One region of the Aeromonas sp. CU5 genome, then DNA from elsewhere that is predicted to be linked to it. Evidence: riboswitches for the same ligand, from Rfam matches in the RefSeq annotation. Region 1 holds a riboswitch; each other region holds the start of a gene.
What was found. A riboswitch is a leader RNA that binds a small molecule or an ion and turns the genes downstream of it on or off. The one in region 1 is predicted to bind cyclic di-GMP.
Positions count from the first base shown of each region.

Region 2: linked by a shared signal. The riboswitch ahead of gbpA (N-acetylglucosamine-binding protein GbpA) and the one ahead of CK911_RS12780 (glycosyl hydrolase family 18 protein) in region 1 are both predicted to bind cyclic di-GMP.
Region 3: linked by a shared signal. The riboswitch ahead of CK911_RS00930 (glycosyl hydrolase family 18 protein) and the one ahead of CK911_RS12780 (glycosyl hydrolase family 18 protein) in region 1 are both predicted to bind cyclic di-GMP.
Region 4: linked by a shared signal. The riboswitch ahead of CK911_RS21610 (immunoglobulin-like domain-containing protein) and the one ahead of CK911_RS12780 (glycosyl hydrolase family 18 protein) in region 1 are both predicted to bind cyclic di-GMP.

Region 1 is NZ_CP023817.1:2,899,643-2,906,961, forward strand. Features, by position in the region: gene CK911_RS12780 (glycosyl hydrolase family 18 protein) at 1-2,148, opposite strand, end outside; cyclic di-GMP riboswitch class I at 2,297-2,379, opposite strand; gene CK911_RS12785 (ExeM/NucH family extracellular endonuclease) at 2,676-4,844, shown strand; partial or broken gene CK911_RS12790 (transposase domain-containing protein) at 4,973-5,464, shown strand; gene istB (IS21-like element ISAeme17 family helper ATPase IstB) at 5,538-6,308, opposite strand; gene istA (IS21 family transposase) at 6,305-7,318, opposite strand.
Region 2 is NZ_CP023817.1:4,298,817-4,306,135, reverse strand. Features, by position in the region: gene CK911_RS19530 (M3 family metallopeptidase) at 1-1,301, opposite strand, end outside; gene CK911_RS19525 (methyl-accepting chemotaxis protein) at 1,579-3,267, shown strand; cyclic di-GMP riboswitch class I at 3,522-3,603, shown strand; gene gbpA (N-acetylglucosamine-binding protein GbpA) at 3,675-5,099, shown strand; gene CK911_RS19515 (transporter substrate-binding domain-containing protein) at 5,244-6,080, opposite strand; gene CK911_RS19510 (amino acid ABC transporter ATP-binding protein) at 6,077-6,838, opposite strand; gene CK911_RS19505 (amino acid ABC transporter permease) at 6,835-7,319, opposite strand, start outside.
Region 3 is NZ_CP023817.1:214,108-221,426, forward strand. Features, by position in the region: gene CK911_RS00925 (sensor domain-containing diguanylate cyclase) at 1-1,211, opposite strand, end outside; cyclic di-GMP riboswitch class I at 1,515-1,602, shown strand; gene CK911_RS00930 (glycosyl hydrolase family 18 protein) at 1,702-4,323, shown strand; gene CK911_RS00935 (glycoside hydrolase family 19 protein) at 4,402-6,333, shown strand; tRNA gene CK911_RS00950 (tRNA-Ala) at 7,111-7,186, shown strand; tRNA gene CK911_RS00955 (tRNA-Ala) at 7,214-7,289, shown strand.
Region 4 is NZ_CP023817.1:3,781,633-3,788,951, forward strand. Features, by position in the region: gene CK911_RS16995 (bifunctional diguanylate cyclase/phosphodiesterase) at 1-1,975, opposite strand, end outside; gene prlC (oligopeptidase A) at 2,182-4,224, opposite strand; cyclic di-GMP riboswitch class I at 4,685-4,769, shown strand; gene CK911_RS21610 (immunoglobulin-like domain-containing protein) at 4,817-7,012, shown strand; gene hemB (porphobilinogen synthase) at 7,171-7,319, opposite strand, start outside.

The DNA of each region.
Region 1 (7,319 bases):
TAGGAACACTTTCTTCTCTTCGTTCCACAGCCAGGGCGCGTGGGCCTTGTCATCGTAGTAACGCACATACTTGCCTTGCATCACGTGGGCGGGGTTGTTGGGATCAAGACCCCAGGCGGTGCCGTAGCTCGGCAGTGTAGTGATGCCGAGGCTGGCCGCATTCTCCAGGTTCTTGGCATGCCACATGGGCACGGCGCCACCGCCGATCTCTTTGCCGTTCTTGTCCAGATCATGCCAGATGTTGTCGATGCCGACCGCCCCGTTGCCGCACGGAATGGTGCTGCCACCGGTGCCGGGCTGGCAATCGCTCTGGCTCGGCAGGGCCGCCTTGCCACCCAGACCGTGGGTACCACCACTGACCCCTTGCCAACCGCGGGTGTAATAGGGCACACCGACGTTGATCTTGCCGGCTGCCAGCGCACCACGGAAGTAGTGTGCCGACCAGGCCGCATTGAGGTAACCGATGCCGCCAAACTCTTTCTGGGTGTAGACACCCCAGTTGGCCAACTCTCCATCAGCCTTGTTGTCAAACAAGGCTGCGTTGTGGCCGACAAAGTTGTTCCAGGCACCGTGGAAGTCATAGGTCATCAGGTTGACGTAATCGAGGTACTGGGTGACCTGGAAGTTCTCCATCCCGCGCAGCAAGTAGGCCGACGCCGGGGAGGCGATGGTCAACATGTACTTGCGACCATCCTCGCTGCCCGCTGCATCCAGCTTGTTACGCAAGGTCTGCATCATCACCTTGTAGTTGGCAAACAGCTTGCCGCGGCACTGGTTGGAGAGCGGGAAGTCGTTGGGGTTACCCGCATCCTTCATGGAAGTGGAGTATTCGTAGTCGATATCGACCCCGTCAAAGCCGTACTGACGGATGAAACCAACTGCCGACGTGGCGAGGGCATTGATGCCGTCGGTATTGACCGAGCAATCGCCCTTGGTAGTAGCTGTGTAGAAACCACGCGTATCGGCCCAGCCCCCTACCGAAATGAGGGTCTTCACGTCCGGATACTGCTTCTTGTACTTCGACAGCAGGTTGAAGTGGCCCTTGTAGGCGAATTCAGGATCCATTTCGGCACCCGGCACGCCATCCCAGGTCATCTTGGTGGCAGCGTCGTCCACCTTGACTTGGTGGCTCTGCTCATCCACTGCCGCGAAGGCATAGTTGATGTGGGTGATCTTGTTCCACGGAATATCGCTCACCAGATAGGCGGGCAGGCCATTCTTGCCGGTGCGCCAGGAGGTGAAATAGCCGATGACCCGGCGGGCGTGGTCATCCCCCATGCACTCGTAACCATCCGGGCGATAGATCTGGCGGATATCGCAGGAGAGGTTCCCCCCATCTGGCGGCAAGGCAGCCTCCTCGACATTGACGGTCACCGCCGCCGACTCGCCACTCAGATTGGTCTTGTCGGTGGCCACCAGCTTGAGGGCGGCACTGCCCTTGGTATCCGGCGTCCAGTTGACCTGCCAGGGGGCGGCGTTGTCCTCACCCACCTTCTTGCCATCGACAAACAGCTCGACTTTGGCCACATCGTTGTTGGCATCGGTGACGTTGCCGCTGACCGCCACGCTGCGACCCAGCGTCACCTTGGCACCGCTGGCCGGGCTGCTGATGCTCGCCTTGGGCGCCTCTGGTGCCACCACGGTGGTGACCTTGAAGCTGGAATCCGCCTCGCTCAGCACCTTGCCATCTTTATCCAGCGCCCGCGCTTTCAGGGCATGGGCACCCACACCGGCGGCACTCCAACTGGCATTCCAGGGGGAAGCGCTCGCCGTGGCGACCTGCTTGCCGTCAACAAGATATTCCACCTTGACCAGCGCAGTCACCGGGCCGCTCAAGCTCACCGCCAGCGCCACGCTGGCACCTTCATTGAAACGGGCACCGACAGCCGGTGAGCTGACAGCTACACCGAGTGCCGGGGGTGGCACTTCGCCGCCATAGAGCCTCCAGGCATCAGCCCAGACCGCACCAACGCCCGGTTCATAGTGATAGGGAGATGCCCCGCACCAGCCTGAATAGGGAAATTCTTTGCACTCGTAGAGAGCGCCGACGTTGCTGACGATATCGCCAGCCTTGTAGGCAGTACCGGATTTATAGGCGGGATAAGCGACCTGAGCCCAGGCGGGCACAGCCGCAAGGGCAACCAGCATGGCAAGCCGGCTGGGTCTGAAGAGCTGTTGCATATTGTTATCTTCCTTGTTTTGTCTTGGCATTGGTCACCAAGGCAAAGAACAATCGCAACCTGCATGATGGGCGCAGACAACTGGCAATGGACTTGCCACAAAAACCACCCTCACCCAGGGAAACCCCGCTATCTGGATCCATGATCAAGACCGGAGGCATTGCGCCCCGACATCACTGCCGGTTTGCCCTTTACCTGGGTTCCTTGAGGAACATGCCGAGTATAGGAATCAACCAGCAGAGTCTCAATCTTAATTCTCGAAAGAAAATATGTGAATTTCCAGCTAACCCTCCATGTTCAGCTAGCCAGGAATTAATATTTTTATCATTAATTTCATACTGTTAGCCAAGTCAAAAAAACCAAAATCACCCTCATTTGCATCCCCGTAATGTGCGTTGGCTCACTGGTACGACATGCCAGAAATGTGACAATGCGCGCCCTTGGTCAACGAGCCAAGGCTATGGAATCACTGGCAAAAATAAAAAAGGAACACCTATGAAAGGTACTCGTACCCTGCTGTCGCTGGCCGTGGGGCTGGCACTTGCATCCTCAGGCGCCCATGCGGCATTTGTCTGCCCGTCCGATCCGGCTCAACTCACCCCCATCCCGACCATTCAGGGCACAGGCTCTGCCAGCGCGCTGGCCACCTCTCCAACCACCAATGGTGCTATCAGCCCAGTCTCCTTCCACGTCAAGGGTGTTGTCACCACCGTGAGCCAAAGCCTGACCAGAGGCTTCTATCTGACCGACCCTGTGGGTGATGGCAACCCGGCCACCTCAGACGGCATCTTCATCTACCTCAAGGATGCTCGTTCTGATATCAAGGTGGGTACAGAGCTCTGCTTGGAAGCCCAGGTCGAGGAGTACATGGGCGGCACTCAGCTCAAGCTGAAGTGGGATGGTACAGTTCCCCGGCTCCAGGTGTTAGGGCAAGGCAAAAACGTACCGGTGAGTGTGCTCAAGGTCAACGACAATGAGACCTTGACCAATGCACTCAATCGCCATGAAGGGATGCGTGTACGTCTCAACAGCAGCAGTGATCTTCACCTGACGCGCAACTTTAGCTCCGACTATAAAGCCTCTCGCACCAGCCTAGAACTCTCCCATAAGGCTCCGCTCATCAAGCCAACCCAGCTCCATATTGCCAACAGTCAAGAAGCGATTGCTCTGGCCAGCAAAAATGGCAGCAACCGTCTGGTCGTCGAGTCTGATTTCAAGGTAAAGGATGGAGCTCTTCCTTGGTTCCCGGCTTTGGATGCCGACCAGGGTTATCTGCGCATCGGTGATCAATTCGAGGGCCTGGAGGGTGCGGTGATCTACAACAAAGATGCCTTCCGTCTGATGGTGCCAAACGATGTCACCCTCAGTGTCGGCAATCTGCTGCGCACACCAGAAAATGATCGACAGCTGACCTCACCTGCCCGCACGCCGAGTACCAACATACGGGTCGGCAGCCTTAACGTGCTCAACTACTTCACCAGCCACTCCAGTATTGGTGGTGCACTCAATGTTCAATGCAAAGACCAATCGGATGCGGATAACACTGATCCAAAAGCAAATAGTTGTAACCGTGGCGCCAAAGCATTGCTCTCATTCGAAAAGCAACGCACCAAGATAGCCAACGCCATCACCGAGATGGATGCGGATCTGCTCGGCCTGATGGAGATGGAGAATAACGGCTTCGAGGATAACTCGGCCCTCCACAACTTGGTGACCCGCCTCAACGAACAGCAGAAGGATGCGAGCAAACACTACGCCTATGTGCGCCTGCCGGTGAGTGCCCTCATCGATGGCAAGTTCTTCGGCGGCGATACCATCATGGTGGCGATGATCTACCGCCCTGCCCTGCTCACCCCCAGCGGGGATGCCAGCGTCATCAAGCTGCCGGAGCAGCGCTACACCACAGGTGGTATGACCAAGACAGCCGGTCAGCGCGACTCTCTGGTTCAGACTTTCACCGTCGCCAAGAGCAAAGAGCCGCTGACGCTGGTGGTCAACCACCTCAAATCCAAGGGGTCAGGCTGCTACGAAAATAGCGATGGCAAGACAGAACCGGCCGACCTGCAGGGCAAGTGCACCGAGTTCCGGGTCTCCGCCGCCAAAGTGCTGGGTGAAGCGGTCAGTAAACTGCCGGGCCAAGTGCTGCTGGTTGGCGACTTCAACTCCTACGCCAAGGAAGATCCGATCCGGGTGCTGACCGACTACAACCCAGCCACCAGCGAACGCAAGATCGTATCGGCCTCCCACACCTTTATCGGTGACCAGTCCTATGAGCAGCTCGGTCGCGAGGTGACCAAGAGCTACGGCCTGATCGACCTGAACGTCAAATTCAACAAGGAAAAAGCCATCTCCTACAGCTACGACGGGGAGTTGGGTACCCTGGACTATGCCCTCGCCAACCCGGCGCTAGCCAGCAAGGTGACCGGGGTCTTTGACTGGCATATCAACGCCTTCGAGAGCAGTCAGTTCGAGTACGCAGCTAAATACACCGATGCACTGCTCAAGTCTGACAACCCCTTCAGCGCCTCCGACCATGATCCCATCATCGTCGACCTGAAATTGGAGATCGATGCCAGCAAACCGGACACCTCCTCAGGCGGTGGTGCATTGGGACTCGGCCTGCTGGCACTGTTGCCGCTGGCTTGGCGACGTCAGCGCCGTTAATTATTCTGCCCGCCGAGAGCGTGACCAAAGCCCACGAGTATAGTGCAATGCTGATCAGTTAAGGATCCATTGACCGATCCTTCTGCTGTAGGACAATCCGGAACCAATCATTGGTTCCGGATTTTTTTATGTCTATTGCAAACGACCTGAGCGATGTTATTGAAGCATCTGGCGACATGCTGGCCCGGTTGGCAATTTTTGCCGACCATATTCCCGACGAATGGATTACTGCCGCTGCCGCCTTGTCTGAAAAGGCCACTATCCGCCGACGCCGCTTACCTGCTGATATGGTCTTGTGGCTCGTCGTGGGGATGGCCTTTTTTCGCAATGAGCCCATCTCCGAGGTCGCTCGGCGCCTCAACATCTGTGCCGAAGGTTTGGCAAATGATGCCTTGCTCGCTGACAGTGCCCTGTCTCAAGCCCGTCAGCGACTCGGCAAACAGCCGCTCGAGTGGCTGTTCAAGCAGTGTGCTGATGTGTGGGGGCGGGAACGTTATCCTGAAGACCAGTGGCATGGTTTACAGGTCTTTGCTATCGATGGCGCCCTGTTCCGAACCCAGGATATGCCTGAACTCAGAGCGCATTTCGGCTCGGGTAACACGTCAACCAACCGGCAAACTGTCAACGCCGACCGAAAACTGATCCACTCTGGCTAATTTCGCCGATTGAAAAGTGATCCACCCGGACATGGGATTAATTGGTTTTGGGTGTGGCCCCCGCTTTGCGTTTCTCTTTCAAACGATAGCTTTCACCGCTGATCTGAACGATGTGTGCATGATGTAACAGCCTATCGAGCATAGCTGCCGTCAGTGTCTGATCATCGGCAAAGGTGCTGGCCCACTGGCTAAAGGGCAGATTGCTCGTCAAGATCAGGCTCCCTTTCTCATAACGTTTGGCGATCACATTGAAAAACAGGTTTGCTTCCTCACGCCCAAACGGCAAGTAGCCTATCTCATCGATCACCAGTAAACGCGGCCCCATCACGACACGGCTGAAGTAGGCATTAAGCCGCTCCTGTCGTTGAGCTGCTTGCAGCTGCAACATCAGGTCTGCTGCGCTGATAAATCTGGTCTTGATGCCAGCCATCAGAGCCCGATAGGCCAGTGCGATGGCAAGATGCGTCTTGCCCACTCCGCTTGGGCCCAGCAGTACTATGTTTTCGCTACGCTCGATAAAGGCCAGACTGGCCAACTCCTGCAACTGGCTGCGAGGTGCGCCACTGGCAAAGCCGAAGTCGTACTGCTCCAGCGTTTTGACCACGGGTAAAGTGGCCAGTTTGAGCAAGGTCTGGCGGGTGCGCTCGGTCCTCAAGGTCTGCTCTGCGTGCAGCAACCACTCCAGATAATCGGCGAAGCTCGCCTCCTCGTTGGCCGCCTTCTGAGCTAGTGCTGACCACTGGGCAGCAATCCCTTTCAAGCGCAGCGCCTGACTCAGGGCTATCAGGCGTTCATGCTGCAAGTTCATACGTTCACCTCCAGCAGGTCTTGGTATACCGATAGCGGATGCTGCAAGCTCTCCAGCGGCATGGGGCGCGCAGTGGCCGTGGTGCCGGGACCAACGGGTAGCGCCTGTGGCAGGGGTAGAAAATGAGGCAGCTCTTGTTGCAATCGGATAGCCGGGACTTCACCGGTAGTGCCATGGCTACGCTGGTTGGCGATATCTTGCAACCAGGGGCCGATATGGGCATTGGCGGTTGACACATCTAGCGCCAGTCCTGCCTGCTTGAGGATGGCTGCCAGTGGTGTGACAAAACTGCGCTTGAGGTAGCCGTTGAAGCGCTCGACCTGGCCTTTGGTCTGGGCCCGGTAGGGACGGCAGACGCGGGGGCAAAAACCGTACTCTTCGGCCAAGGCGAGCAGGGCCGGGTGCCAACGATGGTCACCTTCACCATAGGCATCCTGCTCGCGGATGATGGTGCTGGCATTATCAAATAGCACCTCCTGCGGGACCCCACCGAAGAAATGACAAGCCTCACGCAGTCCGGTCAACCAGGCATCATTACGTTCGTGATCGAAGAAACGGACATAGCTGGCGCGGCTAAATCCCAGGGTAGCAACAAAGGCCTTTAGAGGCTGATTGCCGCGGCTGATAATGGTGAAATCGACCTGCATCTGTTTACCGGGGGCCGTTTCAAAACGGACGACGGTGCCAGAGGCGTCATGGCGCAGAGGCGATAACCAGGCCTTGAGCTGGGAGAGCCCGCCAGTGTAGCCATGCTCTCGCAGTTCCCTGAGCAGAACCGTCGCCGGGATCCAGTGTGGCTTCGCTGCCTGGATACGCGCTTGCAGATAGGGTTTAAAAGGATCGAGCTTGGTTGGTCGGGCAGCTCGGCTGGGATAGATTGGCAGGCCCGGGTTGCGCAGATACTTGCGAACCGTGTTACGGGACACCCGCAATTGCTGGGCGATAGCCCGGATGCTCATGCCCTGACGGGCCAACACTCTGATTTCCACTGATAACTCCTGGGTCAACATA
Region 2 (7,319 bases), 1.4 Mb from region 1:
TCGGCCTCATCCATGGCGTAGAGATCCCGCTCGAAGTAGGCCACCAGCGCAATCTGGCGCTCGTTGAAAGCCCGAAATGGCTGGCGCGCGGCGATCATCTCCTTGATGAGGGCATCGGGAACTGCCTCTCCCGCCGCATTTCTGGCGTAGCGTTTGAGCCAGTCGGCATCGTCCAGCAGGCTGTCGCAGAACATCGACTGGGTCTCGGCATAGGCCATGGAGGTGGGTGGAAACTCCTGTGAGAAGCAGGGGGCGTTGCCGGTGACATTGGCAAAGTGGGCGGCGTGGCCCCCCTCGTGGAACAGGGTATTGAGGCCGTTCCAGCCGCTGCCTACCTGCGCCGGATCGGCCAGACTGGTGAAATTGACCACCGCCGGCACCCACTCCCCCTGCGGGAAGAAGCTCGGCACCGGGCCGTGGCAGAAGCCGTTCTCGTATTTCCCCTCCCGGGTCAGCAAGTCGAGCGTCAGGGTCGCGCCGCGATACTGGATACCGAGACGGCGGAAGCTCTCGACCCAATCCTTCAGCGCCCGCGAGAAGGGCACATAGGGGTCGAGCTGGCGAGTCACGTCGCCGCTCACGCTGTAACGCAGGTTGTGGGGCAGCAGTGCAGCCTCCCCCTTGGCTGCTTTCAGCTCGGCCAGACTCTGCTGCAGGCGTGTGGCGGTGCGGGCAATGAAGTCGTCGAGGATGGTGAACAGCTGCTCCGGGCTCATCTGCTCGTTCTTGCGCACCTTGTAGTCGAAGTAGTCGCGATAGCCCATGGCGCGGGCAAAGCGGTTGCGGATTGCCACCACCTCGAGAAAACCGTTGCCGACCACCCACTGCTCCAGGGTGTGGAACATGGCGAGCGCGCTCTGGCGCACCGCCTCGTTCGGGCTGGCGGCCAGCGAAGTGCTGGCGGCGGGCAGGCTACCGGCCACCTGCTGGCCCTGTTCATCCAGCAGGGTCAGTTGCAACCCCTTGCGGCGGGCGAACAACTCCGCCTCGGCGGCCACCAGCTCGCCCATCAGGGCGGTGGCGGCCGGATCCTCGATGACATTGCATTCGAAGAAGGCGATCCAGCCTTGCAGACCGTGCTTGAGATCATCCTGTTCGGCCTGCGCCAGCATCTCCCGCAACGCGGGCAGACGGGCCGGATTGGAACAGAACGCCTTGTAGGCCTGCTCGGCCGCAGTGAAACCGGCCTGATCGTCGCTGGTGCCCATATAGGTGGACCAGAAGAGATCCTCCTTGCACCTGTGTACCTGCAGGTAGTCGACGTTGAGCTGGTTGAAGTAATTCCTGGCAATGGAACTCATAAATTCCCTCTTGTTGTGGGGGCTACCGCAGCGGGGCCCACTCCTTATTTTTTGCTGAAATGCCAAACCATTCACACTCTTTGGCAAAAATGACGCAGGGATGCGCATGAACACGCTACCAAAAAGTGAGTATCGCTGTCTGCTGGCTATACTGTTGTCAAAACACTCATTTGAAAAAGGCCGACGAACGGCTGCAACAATGAGTCGTTAATTTATGAAACTAGGCTACCGCGGTAACGAGCCACGTCACATCAATAGGGATAATGAGGGTTTCGTCATGTTCAAGCTCGGTGATATCACTGTGAGCCGCAAATTGATCTTGCTGCTCACGGTCGCATTTGTCGGTTTTATCTCGCTGCTGTTTATCTCGGCCAATGCACTCCAGCGCAATCTGATGAGCGAGCGAGAGGCGCGGCTCAATGCGGTGCTGGGGCAAACCATGAGCCAGATCCAGTTTCTGGCCAGCACCTTGCCAGCAGAGCAGGCGCAGCAGGAAGCGCGCAAGCTGCTGACCAACACCCGCTTTGATGGCAACAACTACCTGTTTGTCATCGACGAGAACCGCACCATGCTGGTGCACCCTATCCGCCCCGAGCTGGTCGGTCAGAAGATGGGGGAAGGGGGGGCCGCCACCGCTGGGCAGTTCTGGTTCCAGATGGTGGATATCGCCAAAGGGGGTAAACAGGGCACCCTGCAATATGTCTGGACCGGTCCGTCAGGCGAAACGGCTGACAAGCTCTCCATGGTCTCCGGCTATCAACCCTGGGGCTGGATCCTCGGTTCCGGCATGCTGCTGCAGGATATCCAGCAGACCATCTGGGCCCAATACATGAAGATGGGTACAGCCACTGCCATCGCGGTCTTGCTGATGGGGCTGCTGGGCTGGCGCATCACTCACTCCATTGTCTCCCCCCTCAATCAGATCAACCACGCCATGCAACGGGTTGCCAAGGGCGATCTGGTGGTGAGCATCCCGGTGCACGGCAAGGATGAGTTGGGTATGGTCGCCCGCTGCACCAACCAGAGTCTGGATGCCATCCGGCACGCCCTGCTGGAAGCAAGTCTGGGGGCCCGCAACGTGGCGGATGCCGCCCTGCGCATCGCCGCCTCTGCCGAGCAGACCAATCAGGCGGTCACCAGCCAGCGGGATCAACTGGCCCAGCTCGCCACCGCCATGAACGAGATGAGTGCCACCATCACCGATGTGGCGGGTCATGCTGAAAATACCGCCCGCGATACCCAGGATGCCACCAGTGAAGCAGGCTTGGGCAACCAGGATGTCCATGCCAGCGTTCACGGTATTCAGGCGCTGGCTACCGAGGTGGAACAGGCAACAGTACAAGTCAATCAGCTCAAGGAGGGGGTAATGCAGATAAGCGAAGTGACGGCTGTTATCAGCGCCATTTCGGAACAGACCAACCTGTTGGCCCTCAATGCCGCCATCGAGGCAGCACGGGCTGGCGAGCAGGGCCGTGGCTTTGCTGTGGTAGCCGACGAGGTGCGCCAGCTGGCAAGCCGCACCCGCCAGTCCACCGAAGAGATCCAGAGCACCATTGCCCAACTGCAACAGCGAGCCGTTAGTGCAGCCAGCGCCATGGATGCCAGCCGCAAACTGGCGGAGAGCAGCGTCAATCAGTCACGCCAGGCAGGTCAGGATCTCACCCAAATCGTCAACCGCATCCAGCATGTGAGCGATATGGCGACCCAGATTGCCACCGCCGCCGAACAGCAGAGCATGGTAGCCGAGGATATGAACCGCAACGTCAGCGGCATCAACGACTCGGCGCTGGAGATGTCTCAGTCCGCCTCACAACTGGCCCAAGAAAGTGAGCTGCTGGCTGGCCTCTCCCGCAGTCTGGATGAGCGGCTTGCGGTGTTTAAACTGGGCAAGGAGTCGACTATCACCCCGATGCAAATCCCCCATGCAAGCCCCCGAACCGTCACAGAACAGAGCGCCCGCCACTGATCCACGACACAATCATCGCCAGCAACAAGGCTGGCGATGATTGACCACAGCTAAAACCACCAAAGCCACATTGCGCGCACAACTTAAGGCACAAAAAAGCGACACGACCACTTGGTGCGATAACAAAGGGAAAAGAAAAACAGACACTTAAGCAGACAAGAGGTCAGCCTGAAATCTCAGTTAAACGTTTATTCTTAACACATTAATCATTGATTGATATAGTCTCGCCGATTATCTGGCTCCGGCCACCTTACATAGTCAATTGGCAAACTGATTGTAAAATCAGGACGCAAAGCCTCCGGTCCTTCGACACTGCAGGATAGCGGGGTTACCACTCCATCCATGGGGTGCTGACACCCGCCAGCTATCGCCCATTGACTGCCCAGTTCTAGTTCCCAGAGGAATATATGGCAGCAAACACCCACCTTAGTCATGCCGCAGCGGCACTGGCACTACTGGTCAGCGGCAGCGCCCTGGCTCACGGTTATATCAGCCAACCCGAAAGTCGCAACTACCTGTGCAAGACCGGCGGCAATAGCCAGTGTGGCGGCGTGCAGTGGGAGCCACAAAGCGTGGAAGGCCCCTCCGGCTTCCCGCAGTCTGGCCCGCAAGATGGTCAGATCGCCTCGGCGGGCAGCCCACGCTGGAGCGAACTGAACGTTCAGACCAGCGATCGCTGGACCAAACGTGATGTACAAGCTGGCCCCTTTGCCATCAGCTGGACCTTCACCGCCAACCACGTGACCCGCAACTGGCGTTACTACCTGACCAAGCAGGATTGGAACCCCAACCAGCCGCTGACTCGCGCCTCGTTTGACCTTAATCCCTTCTGCGTCATTGAAGGCAACATGGTGCAGCCACCCAAGCAGGTCACTCATCAGTGCAACCTGCCAGAGCGCACCGGTTACCAGGTCATCCTGGGTGTGTGGGAAGTGGGTGATACCGCCAACAGCTTCTACAACATGATTGATGCCCAGTTCAAGGATGGCAATCAGCCACCGCTGGAGTGGAGCCAGGCTGGCACCATCTATCCCTCCATCGATCTGACCATCGGCGACAAGGCAGTAACCCGGGTATTCGATGCCATCGGCGAGCGCCACGAGCTGCAGACCGTGCTGACCATTACCAGCAATGAGCAAGGCCTGAAAAATAACTGGACTCATGCGCTGGCAACCAAGATCAACGCCGAGCAGAGCCAGATCCGCGCCGGCCAACAGAGCGCCAATGGCGAGTTCAACCCGATCTACGGCATGAACCCTGTCTATCTGAAGCGCGGCAGCAATCTGGAGCGAGTCGAGATTGACCTGCTGCAACTGAAACCACCGGTCGTAGACACCGTCAGCGTCAGCGGTTTGGCCAGCGACTATGTGCTTGAAGATGGCAAAATCACTCTCGATTTTACCGTTACTGCACAGGGGGATCTGGCCGTCACCAATACCCTGTATGACCACGGCGGTGTCGCCAAAGGCCAGAGCAGTGCCGATATCAAGGACAGCAGCCACACCTTCAGCATGGCACTGGAAGGGCTCAAAGCAGGCCATCATCAACTGGTGATCAAAGGCATGCCAAAAGCAGGCGGCGAAGCCATCCAGCAGACCATGGACCTGATGTTTAAAGAGGCGAGCAGTGGCGGCGACTACCAGTTCATCTTCCCGAACGACATCAAGTCCTACACCGCCGGTACCAAGGTACTGCAGCCGAAAAATGGCAAGGTCTATCAGTGCAAGCCGTTCCCCTACAACGGCTACTGCGTGCAGTGGGCAACCACCGCCACTCATTATGAACCGGGTGTCGGTTCCAACTGGCAAGATGCCTGGATTGAACTGAACTAATCCCACCCAAACACAACCATAAAAAAAGGCGTCACCCCGAACGGGGGACGCCTTGAAAGGCCAAACCTTTCGGTTTGCATGCCAACGGAACCAAGACCTCACTCTTCACTCACTGCACACACTCTTCAAAACAGGGCTTGTCCATTAACCCTGCCATTTTCCTCCTTCGACGATCACATCATTGGGATCTGTATCTGCACTCAACTTGTCACGCACATACTGGTCATAGAGCTTGAGCAGGTACTTCTCCTCACCCAGCTTGGCGAGACGGTCGTTGACCCAGTCACGCAGCTCGATATTGCCCTTCTTCACCGCAGGGGCGATGGGGTCTTCCGAGCCCAGCTTTTCGGGCAATACCCGGTAGCCCGGATTCTCCTTGGCCCAACTGAACAGCACCAGATTGTCCTGGGCGTAGGCATCGCCACGCCCCTGAGAGAGTGCTTGCAAGGATTCGCTATTCTTCTCGAACTTGAGCACCTTCCACTCCGGATGATTGCGGGTCAGCCAGATGTCGGCCGTGGTGCCCGTGGTAACGATCAGGGTTTTGCTGGCCAGATCATCGAGCTTTTTGGCCGAGCTCCCTTCCGGCACCAGTACCTGTACCGCCACTCGCAGGTTCGGGTTGGTAAAATCCACCACCTCGCGCCGCTCCGGGGTCACTGTCATATTGGCGAGGATCAGATCCACCTTGTCGCTCTGCAGGAAGGGGATTCGGCTGGCGGGCTCCACCGCCACGAACTCGATCTTGTTCTCGTCCCCTAGCAGATCCTTGGCGAAGCGGCGGCCAAGGTCGGTGTCAAAACCGACGTAGTTCCCCTTCTCATCCACATAACCAAACGGCGGCTTGTCGGTGAAGACGCCGACGATGAGCTTGTCGCGGGCCTTGATCTTGTCGAGGGAACCGTCCGCCGCATGGGCAACGCCGCTGGCAAGACCCAGTCCCAGCAAAGCACTAAACAGAACCGAGGTGATTTTTTTCATGCTGACTCCTTTCGTTTGTTGATATCGGTATAAGAAAACTTGGCGAGGAACTGGCGCGCACGCTGGCTCCTGGGGTTGTCGAAAAATTGATGGGGTGCGGCCTGCTCCAGAATGTGGCCGCCATCCATAAAGACGATGCGATCCGCCACCGCCCGGGCGAAGGCCAGCTCATGGGTGACGATGAGCAGGGTCATGCCGCTGCCGGCGAGATCGCGGATCACCTCCAGCACCTCCTGCACCATCTCCGGATCGAGGGCGGCAGTCACCTCGTCAAACAGCATCACCTGCGGGTTCATGCACAGCGCCCGCACGATGGCAATGCGCTGCTGCTGGCCACCGGAGAGCTGACGCGGATAGTCGTAACGCCGATCCCACAGACCAATGCGGGTCAACAGCTGCTCGGCTTGCAGCAGCGCCTCTGCCCGCTCCCGTTTTTGCACCTGCAAGGGGCCAAGCAGCACGTTTTCCAGCACCGTCAGGTTGGGGAACAGGTGATAGCTCTGGAACACCATGCCGATACGCTGGCGCACCCGCTGCCAGTCGGTGGCACCATCCAGCAAGACGCTATCGAAGTGGATCTCGCCACCCTGAATGGGTTCAAGCCCGTTGAGGGTACGCAACAAGGTGCTTTTGCCGCAGCCGCTCGGCCCCAGGATGACGATCACCTCCCCGGCGCGCACGCTGAGGTTGACCCGATCCAGTACCAGATTGGTGCCGAATTGTTTGCTGACGAGCTTAAGTTCAAGCAGAGGTGTCATACCGCATTACCCCATTTTTGCTCCAGCCGGCGCGAGGCAAGCGAGAGCGGATAGCAGACCAGAAAAAAGAACAGAAACAGCAGACCGTAAATAAGCAGCGAGCCATAGGTGCGCTCGATGATCTGCTGGCCCACCTTGATCACCTCCACCACCCCGATCAGCACCGCCAGCGAGCTGGTCTTGATGATGCGGGTGTAGATGTTGATGGTCGGCGGCGTCAGCCGCTGCAACGCCTGAGGCAGCAATACATGGCGATAGAGCTGCCAGGTCGAGAGCCCGAGCGCCAGCCCGGCCTCCTGCTGACCACGTGCCAGCGACCCCAGACCACCGCGCACTACTTCCCCCACCTCGCTGGCGCCCCAGAGGGCGAGCACCAGCACGGCACACCAGAAGGCCGGAATATCGAGGCCGAAAAAGATCGGCAACCCGAAGAAAAAGAGATAGAGCCACACCAGCACCGGCACCACCCGAAACAGCTCGA
Region 3 (7,319 bases), 1.9 Mb from region 1:
CCCAAGGCTGCTTTGGCGCACTCCTTTTTGCGACGCCGTTTGTGCTGATACATGGCGGAATCTGCCTGAGCAAAAGCCGTATTGAAATCACCACTGTAATACGCAGAGCCCATGCTGCAGAAGATGGGAGGGGACGCGCTGGCCAACATGTTGGTCAGTTTTTCCTGAGCCTGCTGCAATTCGGTGGGCGAAAAGTGAGTGAGCAACACAAACTCATCACCCCCAAAGCGTGCTGCAATAACATCTTTGCCAAAATGGCGGCGTATTCCGTCTGCGATAAGGCGTAGCGCGCGATCGCCTGCTAGATGGCCACAGCTGTCATTGAGCTGTTTGAGATTGTCCATGTCGATCAGCAGCAGGGTGCCTTCCGGTTGATCGAGTAGGCTCTGCTCGAATCGCTGGCGATTGGCAAGATCAGTCAGCTGGTCGGTATTGGCCAGCTGATAGATGCGGTGGGACTGCTGATAGATGGTGATTGCGTGGCGAATATCTCGTGCCAGGATCGCCATCAGGTGGCTGTCGTAGCGGGTAAATGCATGGCGTTTGCTGCTGTCCATATTCAACATGCCGTAGAGCCGGCCATCCACATGAATGGGGGTGGCCAATGTGGCGCGGATCGGTTGATCACAGCAGTCGATAAGGAGGGTTTGGTCCTCTGTCGTGAGGGGCGTGTTGGCGTTGAGTCTGGAGAGATCATTGATCAGCAGCGTTTTGTGACATCGACCTTTGGTCAGCTTGTATTGAAATGAGTGGGTCAGAGGAAGTTCTACTTGGCGCAGTTTGGCCAGATCCATGCCAATGGCTGCTTCATATCGTAGCATGCCGCTCTCGGACTCCAGTTTGAGCAGACAGCCCATCTCGGCCCCCTGGATCAACATGATGGCCCGCCGAAGCAGATCCTCCAGAAAGGCCTCTTCGGTCTGGTACTGCGCCGAGTTGCGTGCCAGCTCGGTGGTGACTTCATTGATCCGGAGTGCTTCGTCAAGATGTTGCCACTGGCGGTGCAGATGGTAGCGGTAGTTGCGGTAGAGCCAGCTGGTGCAGATAAGGTAGCTCTGTAGTACCAGAACACAGGCGAGTGGAGCCCTTTGCCAGCCGTTGAGGCTGTTGATCAGAAGGAGTATCCCTGACAGCGGCAGCGTATAGACCGTCAGACGAACAAATCTGTCGTATCTGGGTTGTCTGGTTCGGGTTGGAAGATCGATGAGCATGAAGATCCCTGCTGGTCATGCAAAGGGGCGAGTATATATGCATTTAATCTGATTCAGATGACCCCTTGGCGATTTAATGCTCTTACTTGTTGATTTTTATTGGTTTAATGTGACTTGTGTCGCAAAAATGAAATGGCCTTATCATTGACACGCCAAAGGCTGCAAATTTACAAGTGTCTGTTTTTTAATCTTTTATTCGTCAGGTGGCCCTGTGCCCCCTGCTTGATGAACAATGGTCGGATTTGCTTAAACCATTGAATACCCATACAGTTAATCGGCGATTATTTATCGCTGCAAATAAAGTTGTGACAAGGGCAAACCGATTGAAAAGTCGGGACGCAAAGCTTCCGGTCTAAGGGACATGTTGACCTAGGATAGCGGGGCCACCACAGTGTTATGCAGACTGCCTTTGCCAAGGGGTGGTCATTTTTGTGTTACCTGTCGTGTTGCGTTGCCCTTTCGTTTTTTCCATAACGTAAAGGAAAGCAATATGCTAAGTCCAAAACCCGCACTGCTGGCCATGGTGGTCAGTACCCTGCTCGCCTCCTCCGCCGCTTATGCGGCTGCTCCGGGCAAACCCGCCATTGGTTGGGGTCCCACCAAGTTTGCCATCGTCGAAGTCAACCAGTCCGCGAGCGCTTATAACGAGCTGGTCAAGGTCAAGGATGGCGCCGATGTGACCGTCACCTGGAACATCTGGAGCGGCGATATCGGCCAGACTGCCAAGGTGCTGCTGGATGGCAAAGAAGTGTGGTCCGGCCCCTCTTCAGCGGCCGGCACCGCCACCTTCAAGGTGTACAAGGGTGGCCGCTATCAGATGCAGGTCGCGCTGTGCAACGGCGATGGTTGCACCCTGTCCGATGCCAAAGAGATCGTGGTTGCCGATACCGATGGCAGCCACCTCGCGCCGCTCAAGCCTGCCCTGCAGGAGCACAACAAGCCTTATGCCAACAAATCTGGCAAGGTAGTCGGCACCTACTATGTGGAGTGGGGTGTCTACGACCGCAACTTCAGCGTGGACAAGCTGCCAGCCCAGAACCTGACCCATATCCTCTATGGCTTCACCCCGATCTGTGGTGGTGATGGCCTCAACGACAGCCTCAAGGAGATCTCCGGCAGCTTCCAGGCGCTGCAGCGCTCCTGTGCTGGGCGTAAGGATTTCCAGGTCGCCATTCACGACCCCTGGGCGGCACTGCAAAAAGGGCAGGGTGCGCTGGTCGCCTGGGATGAGCCTTACAAGGGCAACTTCGGCAATCTGATGGCTCTCAAACAGGCCTATCCTGACCTGAAGATCCTCCCCTCCGTCGGTGGCTGGACCCTCTCTGATCCCTTCTTCTTCATGCATGACAAAGCCAAGCGTGACGTGTTCGTCGCCTCGGTCAAAGAGTTCCTGCAGACCTGGAAGTTCTTCGACGGTGTCGATATCGACTATGAGTTCCCGGGCGGCGACGGCGCCAACCCCAATCTGGGGGACAAGACCAAAGATGGTGAAACCTATGTGCTGATCATGAAGGATCTGCGCGCCATGCTCGACGAGCTGGAGGCCGAGACCGGTCGTACTTATCAGCTCACCTCCGCCATCGGTGCCGGTTACGACAAGATTGAGGATGTGGATTACAAGGCTGCCCAGCAGTACATGGATCACCTCTTCGTGATGAGTTACGACTACAACGGTGGCTGGAGCAATACCCAGCTGGGCCATCAGGCCAACCTGTATCAGGCGACCAATGGCTCTGCCAACAAGCGCTACAACACTGATTCTGCCGTGCAGCAGCTGCTGGCACAGGGGGTCGACTCCGAGAAGCTGGTGATCGGTGCCGCCGCCTACGGTCGTGGCTGGAAAGGGGTGAGCGGCTATCAAGGCAACGATCCTTTCACCGGTACTGCGACCGGCAAGATCAAGGGAACCTGGGAAGATGGCGTGCTGGACTATCGCCACATCGTCAACAGTCACATGGGGGCAGGCTGGGAGTACAACTACGACGAGACCGCCGAAGCGGCGACCCTGTTCAAGCCCTCCACTGGTGAGCTGATCACCTATGACGACGAGCGTTCAGTCAAGGCGAAAGGTCAATATGTGCTGGCCAACAAGCTGGGCGGTCTCTTCTCCTGGGAGATCGATGCCGACAACGGCGACATCCTCAACGCCATGCACGAAGGTCTCGGCCATGGTGAGGGGATCACCCCGCCAGTCAACAAGCCGCCGGTCGCCAATGCGGGCAGCGACGTGACTGTGACCGGTCCGGCCTCCCTGACCCTGGATGGTTCAGCCTCCCACGATCCGGAGAAAGGCGCCCTGACCTACAGCTGGAAGCAGGTCTCCGGTCCGCAAGCCGTGCTGGGTGATACCACGCAAGCCAAGGTGCGGGTCGATCTGAATGCCGTGAGCGCCGATACCGCGCTGGTATTCGAGCTGACCGTGACCGATGACCATCAATTGAGTGCCAAGGATCAGGTGGTGGTGACCAACAAGGCACCGCAACCGAACCTGCCTCCGGTGGTCACTCTGCCCGCCAGCTTCAAAGTAGAAGAGGGCAAGCAGGTGAGCATCACCGCCAAGGCATCCGACCCCAATGGCGACGAGCTGATCTACCAATGGCAAGTACCAGCCGGTATCTCGGCTACTGGCCAGAACAGTGCCACCCTGGTGGTCACCGGTCCTGCAGTGGATGTTGAAACCGGTTATGACCTCTCTGTGACCGTCTCCGATGGCGCACTCGACGCCAGTGCGGCAACCCGTCTCACCGTTACGCCGATCAATGAAGGCGGTGACGGTGGGGAAGGTGGTTCATGCAATACCACCGACCCGGAAGCGGCCAACGTCCCGGCATGGCAGACCAGCAAGGTCTACAACGGCGGTGACAAGGTGAGCCACAACCAGCTGGTATGGCGTGCCAAGTACTGGACCCAGGGCAATGAACCTAGCCGCACTGCGGATCAGTGGTCACTGGAGAGCCAGGTTGAGCTGGGTTGGAACGCTGCGGTTGTCTACAACGGCGGGGAACTTACCAACCACAACGGTCGTCAATGGAAGGCCAAGTGGTGGACTCAAGGTAATGAGCCGGGCAAGCACGATGTCTGGGTTGATGTTGGCGCAGCAAGCTGCCGTTAAGTTGACATCATTATGATTGTGGCGGGGTCTGTTTAGACCCCGTTTTTGTCTGCTAATAAAGTTAAGAGAGCAACAATAATGAAAAAAAATCGCATCACCCTTCTGCTTGCCGGATTGATGCTCAGTGGCCACCTGTGGGCGGCCGAAGCATACGACATCAACAAATCCTACCCGGGCGGTAGCCAGGTCAACTACAACGGCCAGGTATTTGAAGCCAAGTGGTGGGTCAACCCGGGCCAGACCCCCAGCATGGCGGTTGCCAACGAGTGGGATACCCCGTGGAAGCTGATCGGCGAAGGTGAGGTGACCCCGCCGGACAATGGTGACGGTGACGACAAGCCCACTCCGCCAACACCCACACCTACGCCGCCGGATGGCACCACCACTCCTGTCTATATGAGCCAGGCAGAGCTGGATGCCAAAGAGCGGGCGCTGACCGACTTCCCGGCGATGGAAGCAGTCAAGGCCTCCATTGCTACCCGTGACAATCTGGTGGTGGAAGCGGTGCAGCCGGGCCGTGCCGACAACCCGGATAACGTCAAGCTGGTGGAAAGCCTGCTCAGCGAGAGCCAGTTCAACTACCTGTTCCCGCTGCGCGCTCCCGAGTATACCTACCGTGGCTTGCTGCAGGCGGCGGCCAAGTTCCCAGCTCTGTGCAGCAGCTACAGCGATGGCCGTGATGCCGACGCCATCTGCCGCAAGACCCTGGCGACCATGTTTGCTCACTTCGCTCAGGAGACCGGCGGCCACGAGAGCTGGCGTCCGGAGGCCGAGTGGCGTCAGGCGCTGGTCTATGTGCGCGAGATGGGTTGGAACGAAACCATGCGCGGCGGTTATAACGTTGAATGCAGCCCTAGCGTATGGCAGGGGCAGCAGTGGCCATGCGGCACCTTCGACAATGGCGAGTTTAAGAGCTACTTCGGCCGCGGCGCCAAGCAGCTCTCTTACAACTTCAACTACGGACCCTTCTCCGAGGCGATGTTTGGCACGGTGCGCACCCTGCTCGACCAGCCGGAGCTGGTGGCCGACAGCTGGCTGAACCTGGCCAGCGCGGTGTTCTTCTATACCTATCCGCAGCCGCCCAAGCCTTCCATGTTGCACGTCATCGACGGTACCTGGCAGCCGAACGACCATGACAAGCAGAACGGTCTGCTACCCGGTTTCGGGGTGACTACCCAGATCATCAACGGTGGCGTTGAGTGTGGCGGCAATGCCGAGCATGCCCAGTCCCAGAACCGTATCAACTACTACCGCGAATTTGCCAACTACTTCGGCGTACCGATCCCGGCTGACGAAGTTCTTGGCTGCAAAAACATGAAGTACTTTGACGATAAAGGGGCGGGCGCAGTGCCCATCTACTGGGTTGATAACTGGAACTATATTGCTGGTAATCCCAACGGTGGCAAGAGCTATGAGTGTCAACTGGTGGGTTACCAGACTCCTTATAGTGCGTTCAAAGAGGGTGACTATACCCGTTGTATTCAGCGCTATTTCCCCGAGGTGGTGATTGAAGACAATGGTGGCGGGTCCAACCTGCCACCGGTGGCCAGCATCACTGGCCCGGCGCAAGCCGAAGGCGGCAGCAAGGTCACCCTCTCCGCGCAGCATTCCAGCGATCCGGAAGGCAAGCCGCTGGCGTATGCCTGGACCCTGCCTGCCGGCGCCTCCGCCCCGGCACTGGATCAGGTCACGCTGGAGCTGACCCTGCCCCAGCCGGCCACCGATACCAAGCTGGCTATCAAGTTGACGGTGACCGACGAAGGGAGCCTGAGTCGCAGTGCTAACCACGCCCTGCTGGTCAAAGGGGAAGAGGGGGGGGTAACCCCACCGGATGGTGACTACCCGGCCTACAAGGCGGGCACTCCCTATAAAGCGGGCGAGCGCGTGAGCAATGGCGGCGCCAGCTACGAGTGCAAACCGCATCCCTACACCGGCTGGTGTTCCGGTGCAGCCTGGGCTTATGAGCCAGGTAAGGGAACCGCATGGAGCGATGCCTGGATCAAGCTGTGATCCGGCAATGAGCCAATGCAATAAAAAATGGGGCCTGCGGGCCCCATTCTCGTTTGGTGGAGTTCAGGTTTGGCCGAGGACTCTCTCTGGCCGGGACAGGACAGCACCTGGATGGCGCTGCGATAGGATGTGCGTGATGTAGTTTTATTACTGTTATTGGTGAAATACTTTCACCGATTACTTGCCGTAGCGAAAGTAGTATTCACGGGTGGACGGTGCATAGGCATCTTTCTCTACAATGCCGCTCTTGGTGGTTGCGCCCTTGAGGCGGAACAGGACTGCCAGATTCTCAAACATGGTTTACCTCATCGCTCTGTCATTTATGGTTATGGTGTGTGACCTGGATCACGGTTTGATCCTATGGTTATCTGTGAGCTGGATCAACTTTTTATGTTGTAAATTTACGAAAATCATAGAAAAGGTTTTCAAGTGCAACATTCTTTATGGAAAGGGTTTCTTGTTCATGGAGAGGGTTGATTGGGGTGATGAGAGCGAGTCTGTTTGCGCACCTGCAATAAAGGCAAGAGAGCGGAAGCGTTGCATCGGAAAGGGGCCTGCTGCACGGGCTGCACTCTATCGCGGCTTGAGATCGGAGTTTGAGCCGATTTGTGACATAAAACAGAGAGATAGCATGCTCCTTGCTGGTAAAAACAGCGGACTGCTGCAATTTTGACTAAACGAATCAATGGCAGTTATTTTTGGGTTGACAGCAAAGCTCACGATGCCTATCATCCGCCTCCGTTGCCGGAGATAACTTCGTCAGCGCCGAGGTGAGTTGGGGTTATAGCTCAGCTGGGAGAGCGCTTGCATGGCATGCAAGAGGTCCGCGGTTCGATCCCGCGTAGCTCCACCAATTCTCCTCGAACAATCTGGAATCAAAGGGGTTATAGCTCAGCTGGGAGAGCGCTTGCATGGCATGCAAGAGGTCCGCGGTTCGATCCCGCGTAGCTCCACCAGATTCTCGATTGTTGTATTGAATACCCAGG
Region 4 (7,319 bases), 880 kb from region 1:
ACTGCCACAACACCAGCGCCCCCAGCCCCTGAATCAGGCCCGCCTCTTCCGCCAGCGGAATGAACTCGGCGGGGGAGACCTGTCCCCATTGGGGGTGATACCAGCGCACCAGCGCTTCCAGCTTGGCGACCCGTCCACTGCGGTTATCCCAGATGGGCTGGTAAGCCATGGTCAACTGCTCCAGCTTGATCGCTTCGGCCAAATCCTGCTGCATCTGGTGGCGCTGGCGCACCTCTTCCCGCATGGTCGCGCAGTAGGCGCCGAGCAACCGTCCCTGCCGCTTGGCTGCAAAAAGCGCCTGCTCGGCGTTGCGTAGCAGCTCGTCGCTCTCGCTACCATCTACCGGACAAAGGGTCATGCCGATGGTCGCAGTGACATAGAGCTGCTGGTTGGCCAGCATAAAGGGACGGGCAAAGCTGCCGATCACCTGCTTGGCAAACACCTCCGCCTGACGGCGGGTGACGATACCGGGCACCAGAAAGGCGAACTCGTCACCGCCGATACGGGCCACCATATCTTCGGTACGCACCCGACTCACCAGTCGATCCGATACCTCCCGCAACAGGGCATCACCGGCCTGGTGATCCATGCTGTTGTTGACCGCCTTGAAGTTATTAAGATCGAGCACCATCAGGGAAAAGCGTTCGCCCCGCTCGCAAAAACGGGTCAAGCAGCGGCTAAACAACCAGCGGTTGGGCAGGCTGGTGAGAGTGTCATAGTTTGCCTGGGCGGCGATCTTCTGCTCAGCCTGCTTGGTTTGGGAAAGATCGCTGAAAATGGCGATATATTGCTGTATTTTTCCCGCTTCACGCAGGGTACTTATCATCAACTGCTGCGGATAGAGCTTGCCGTTCTTGCGCTTGTTCCACACCTCGCCGCGCCACACCCCCACCCGCTCCAGCGCATGGTACATGTCGGCATAGAAGGTCTGATCGTGTAGCCCGGATTTGAGGATACTGGGACGCTGGCCACGGGCCTCGTCACCACTGTAACCAGTGATCTGCTCGAATGCCGGGTTGACCGAAATGATGCGGCTATCGGCATCACACACCAGAATGGCCTCGGAGAGGTTGTCATAGACCCGGTGCGAAAGTTTAAGCTGTTCAGCATGACGCTTGAGAGGATCGATATTCTCCAGCAGCACCATCAGGTAGTCCGGCTGCTGTTGCTCGTCATTGATGAGGGTAACCGTGACCCGCCCCCACAGGATCTCCCCCCCCTTGCGCAGGTAGCGCTTCTCCAGCGTAAAACGACTGCACTCACCGCGGTGAATTTGCTGGTAGCACTCGAGACTGCGTTGCCAATCCTCGGGGTGATTGATGTCAGAGATGGATCGCTGCAGCAGCTCGTCGAGGGAATAACCCAACATCTTTTCAATGGCCGGATTGGCCCAGAGGATCCGGCCAGTGAGATCGAGCTTGCCGATCCCCACCGGAGCCTCAAAAAGCATGCTCTGCAAAACATGGGGGGCATCCGGCACAGGCTGCGGCAGCTGTCGCTGCAACAGCAACGCCAGCTCGCGACCCGCCAGTGGCCCCAGCAGCCTGAGCAAGCCCATCACCCGGCCCATATCAGTCTGGGGCTGGCGATAGAGCAAACTGCAGACACCTATGGTCTCGCCGTCAGCATTCTTGAGGGCAATCCCGACATACGCCCGGGCTTGCCACTGCCGGGCAAGTGGCATCTCGGGGAAGAGCTGTAGCAGACGATCACTGAACCAGGCTTCCCCCTCCTGCCAGGTAATGGCATCAGGAGAGTCAGTCAGTGGCAGCGTCAGGATATCGGGGTCAAGGGAGGAGGGATAGGCCGCCTGCACCGTTAAGCAGGTGTCATTGAGTGCCCCGCTGGAGATCAGGACGACATCAGCCATCACAGCAGCGGCGATTTCACTCACAAAAGTATCGAAATATCCCCGCCCGCTCGAATGAGCCAGACTGGAGATGATTTGATAGACGGAATCGAGAGCTCGCCTCATGGCAAGTGGCTTTCTCACCTTGACTGATTAGAACACGACTCTACTGAAGAGCCGCAGGCAGTGCAAATATGCAATCAGCAAGATATTAAAAAGCCTTGAAAAAAGGGACCATAAGGTCCCTTTTTGTCGCACCCGTCACAAATTGACCCTACAAGGTCACAAATATGTACCTGCTTGAAGCTCACCCCGCCGCTGGAGGGGAGATATCACGCAGCGATCCCGCTGTGGCGCAGCAGGGCATCCACCTTGGGCTCGCGGCCACGGAAGGCACGGAACAGCTCCATTGGCTCTTTCGAGCCGCCCTTCTCCAGAATGTGCTTCAGGAAGGATTGGCCGGTGACCGGATTGAAAATCCCCTCCTCCTCGAAGCGGGAGAAGGCGTCAGCAGAGAGCACTTCAGCCCACTTGTAGCTGTAGTAACCCGCCGCATAGCCACCTGCAAAAATGTGGGAGAAGCTGTGCTGGAAGCGGTTGAACTCGGGTGGCGTCATCACGGCCACCTGACTGCGCACTTCGGCCAGCAGGCTCGGGATCTGATCCGGGTTGGCCGGGTCAAATGTCTGATGCAACCGGAAGTCAAACAGAGAAAACTCCAGCTGGCGCAGCATCTGCATCGCCGCCTGGAAGTTGCGGGCCGTCAGCATCTTCTCCAGCAGATCGGCAGGCAGCGGCTCGCCGGTCTCATGATGGCCAGAGATGAAGGCCAGCGCCTCGGACTCCCAGCACCAGTTTTCGAGGAACTGGCTCGGCAGCTCCACCGCATCCCAGGCCACGCCATTGATACCGGCGACACCGGCCACGTCGATGCGGGTCAGCATATGGTGAATACCGTGACCGAACTCGTGGAACAGGGTGACCACTTCGTTGTGGGTAAACAGTGCCGGTTTGCCATCCACCGGGCCGTTGAAGTTGCAGGTCAGGTAGGCCACCGGCTTTTGCAGCGAGCCATCCTGACGGTAGCGACGACCCAGGCAGACATCCATCCAGGCACCGCCCTGCTTGTGTTCGCGGGCGTAAAGATCGAGGTAGAAGCTGCCACGCAGCTCGTCTTCGGCATCGAAGATGTCGTAGAAGCGCACGTCCGGGTGCCAGGTATCGATGCCGAGGCGCTCGCGCACCTTCATGCCAAACACCCGCTTCACCACTTCAAACAGCCCCTTCACCACCTTGCTGGCGGGGAAGTAGGGGCGCAGTTGCTCGTCGGAGATGGAGAATTTGTGCTGCTTGAGCTTCTCGGCGTAATAAGCGAGATCCCAGGCGGCCAGCTCGCCCTGACCATGTTGCTCGGTGGCGAAGGCGCGGATCTCCTCCAGCTCGGCTTTGCCTTGCGGTAGGGATTTGGCCGCCAGATCGGTGAGGAAGCTCACCACCTGTTCGGTCTTGTCCGCCATCTTGGTCGCCAGCGACAGCTCGGCATAGTTGGCAAAACCAAGCAACTGGGCCAATTCGCGGCGCAAGGTGAGCAGCTCGCTCATGATGGCGGAGTTATCCCACTTGCCCGCATTGGGGCCCTGATCCGAGGCGCGAGTGGTGAAGGCCTGATACATCTCGGCACGCAGTTCGCGGTTGTCCGAATACATCATCACCGGCAGATAGGAAGGGATATCCAGGGTGAACAGCCACCCCTCCTTGCCCTTGAGCTCGGCCATCTGACGGGCAGCGGCCCGCACGCTGTCGGGCAGACCGGCCAGTTCGGCTTCCTCGGTCACCGGCTTGTGCCAGCCCTGGGTGGCATCCAGCACATTGTTGCTGAAGCGGGAGGCCAGCTCGGAGAGGCGGGCCTGAATTTCGCCGTAACGCTGCTGCACCTCGGCAGGCAGACCGATACCGGAGAGGCGGAAGTCGCGCAGGGTATTGAGGATTTCCTTGCGCTGGGCACCGCTCAGCAGCGGGAAGTCATCGCTTTGGGAGAGGCCAAGATAGGCTTGATAGAGCCCTTCATGCTGGCCGACATAAGTCTGGAACTCAGAGAGCAGCGGCAGGCAGGCATCATGTGCCACTCGTAGCGCTTCGCTGTTAAGGACGGAATTAAGGTGGCTGACCGGTGACCAGATCCGAGCCAGACGGTCATTGACCTCTTCCAGCGGGGCAATCAGGCTATCCCAGGTGTGGGTTTCATTCTGGGCCAGCACATCGCTGATCTTCTGCTTGCAGTCAGCGATCGCCTGCACCACGGCAGGTTGCACCTGCTCTGGCTGGATCTGGCTGAAAGGGGGCAGTGCATCCATTGTCAGCAAAGGGTTATTCATCCCGGTTACCTCTTGTTAGGTCTTGAACAGACCGCTTTATCAGCTCTGTATGGTTTTCTAACATGTGGGCAACCCATGCAATAATCAAGCTGGAATCACACTCCAGCCCCCTTTTTGCCATCCGTCTCACAACCGGAGTGCCGCGAGCCAGCCGGGGGCCACCTCGCGTCAGCTAATGACACAGCCCGCAGCCCTTGTTCCCCATCATTCCCGCGCTCCTGCTAGGCATGCCACCGGTGGTGATCATCAGGATAAATCCCTCACCAGCCCTGTGGTTATCAGGCTTTCCCGCTCTTCGAACATCCTGTTATTTAAGCAACGCCCCTCTGGAACACCTTGAATTATTAACTTTTTCCAAAATGTGACATACAGGAGAGCGCGTTGATTAATTTATCTTCCCCCTCCTACCATATGCGGCTAATTTAGGGGGCCACTTGATTGTCTGTACCACACAGAGGTCGGGTGAAAAAGGCAAAGTGGTTCGAAAGGCCACCACGCAAAGCCACCGGTCTAAGGGATTTTCCTATGACAGCGGAGCTGCCCCCGAAGCCCATCCCCTGATGGGCCTCCTTTTGCAACGTACGGAGCAACAATGAACAAGTTCAAACTCTCCCTGCTGGGCTGCCTGATCGGCGCTACCAGCCCCATGCTGCACGCCGCCAGCGCAGGCCAGAACATGGTCAACCCGCAATCTGGTGTGGTGGTCGGCTACTGGCACAACTGGTGCGGCGGCGCTGGCTACAAGGGTGGCGTCGCCCCCTGCGTCAAGCTGGATCAGGTCAACCCGCAATACAATGTGGTCGATGTCTCCTTCATGAAGGTTTATGGCGGCAACCCGATCCCGACCTTCAAGCTGGATACCGGCACCGGTATGAATGAAAGCCAGTTCATCGAACAGATCGCTGAGCTGAACCGTCAGGGCCGTGCCGTACTGCTGGCACTGGGTGGCGCCGATGCCCACATCGAGCTGCGCACCGGTCAGGAGCAAGCCTTCGCCGATGAAATCATTCGTCTGGTGGAGACCTATGGTTTTGACGGTCTGGACATCGATCTGGAGCAAACCGCAGTCACCGCTGCCAACAACCAGACCGTGATCCCGGCCGCCCTGCGCATCGTCAAAGATCACTATCGTGCTCAGGGGAAAAACTTCCTTATCACCATGGCACCCGAGTTCCCCTACCTGACCGCCAACGGCCTCTACACCCCCTATCTGCGGGCGCTGGAAGGTTACTATGACTGGATCAACCCCCAGTTCTACAACCAGGGTGGCGACGGTATCTGGATCGACGGCTTCGGCTGGATTGCCCAGAACAACGATGCCCTGAAAGAAGAGTTCATCTACTACATGGCGGACTCGCTGATCAACGGCACCCGTGGCTACTACAAGATCCCCCACGACAAGCTGGTATTCGGCATCCCGACCAACATCGACGCCGCCGCCACCGGCTACGTCACCAATCCGCAAGATCTGTTCGATGCCTTCAACAAGCTGAAGAACCAGGGCCAGCCCCTGCGCGGCTTGATGACCTGGTCCATCAACTGGGACATGGGTCGTAACGCCGCCGGTCAGGCCTACAACGAATCCTTCATCAAGAGCTACGGCCCCTTCATCCACGAGCAGGAGATCACTCCGCCGATCGACAACGGCAAGCCGGTGTTCAGCGGCGTGAGCGATACCCGCATCAAGCAGGGCACCGCCTTTGATCCCATGGCCGGTGTCACCGCCAACGACAAGGAAGATGGCGACCTGACTGGCCAGATCCTGGTGGAAGGTTCGGTAGACAACCAGCGCATCGGTCTCTACCCCCTCACCTACAAGGTGAGCGATCGTGACAACAACGTCACCGAACAGCTGCGTAGCGTCGAAGTCTATAGCATGAAGCCGGTATTCAGCGGCGTCACCGACACCACGCTGGAGCTGGGTACCTCCTTCGATCCGATGACTGGTGTCAGTGCGAATGATGAAGAAGATGGTGACCTGACTGCCCAGATCAAGGTCAGCGGCAGCGTCGACAGCAACAAGGTCGGTCGCTACACCCTCACCTATCAGGTGACCGACAGTGCCGGTCAGCTGGTGACCCAGCAGCGCAACGTGACCGTCAAGGAGCAGGGCGCTATCTGTGAAAACAGCTGGGATGCCAAGAAGGTCTACGTGGGCGGCGACATCGTCAGCCACAACGGCAAGAACTGGCTGGCTGGCTGGTGGACCCAGAACGAAGAGCCGGGTACCACAGGTGACTGGGGTGTCTGGAAAGCGCAGGGTGACAGCGACTGTGACGGTGGCAACAAGCCGCCGGTGATCGACAGCAGCGACTTCACCGTCGGCGCCATGGCCAGCGAGTACACCATAGTCAACGGTCAGGTCAGCATCCGTTTCAACGTGACCACCGCCAACCCGGTGCAGATCACTGCGACCCTGGAGCAGAACGGCCGTAGCCACGGCACAACCAGCAGCAAGGTGAATGGCACCAGCGCCCTGGTACTGCAAGGCAGCAACGTCACTGACGGCAGCTATGAAGTGGTCATCAGCGGTCTGGCTGACGGCCAGAAGCCGGTAGTACAGCGCTTCCCGGTCACCCTGGCTGAAGAGAGCGACAACGGCGGCAACGATGGCGACTACCCGGCCTATGCCCCCAACACCAGCTATCAGGCCGGTGATCGGGTCAGCAACGCCGGTGGCAACTTCGAGTGCAAACCCTGGCCGTACAGCGGCTGGTGTGGTGGCTCTACCAGCCACTATGCACCGGGTACCGGCTCTGCCTGGAGCGACGCCTGGACCAAGCTGTAATCAACAGGTCATAACCAAGAGGGAGCCGCTGGCTCCCTCAGCCACTCGCATCAACCGCGATTGGCACCGCCCGGAGTGATGTCCGGGCTACATTCATAACGAAAGAGGGGAGCCATCGGCTCCCCTCTTTTTTATCCGTCTTTATCCGTCACGTCTGCTTAACGGGCATCTTCCTTCAGCCACTGCGCCACGCGCTTGGCGAAGTAGGTGAGGATGCCGTCAGCCCCGGCCCGCTTGAAGCAGAGCAGAGACTCCATGATGCACTCCTTCTCTTTCAGCCAGCCGTTCTGGATCGCCGCCATGTGCA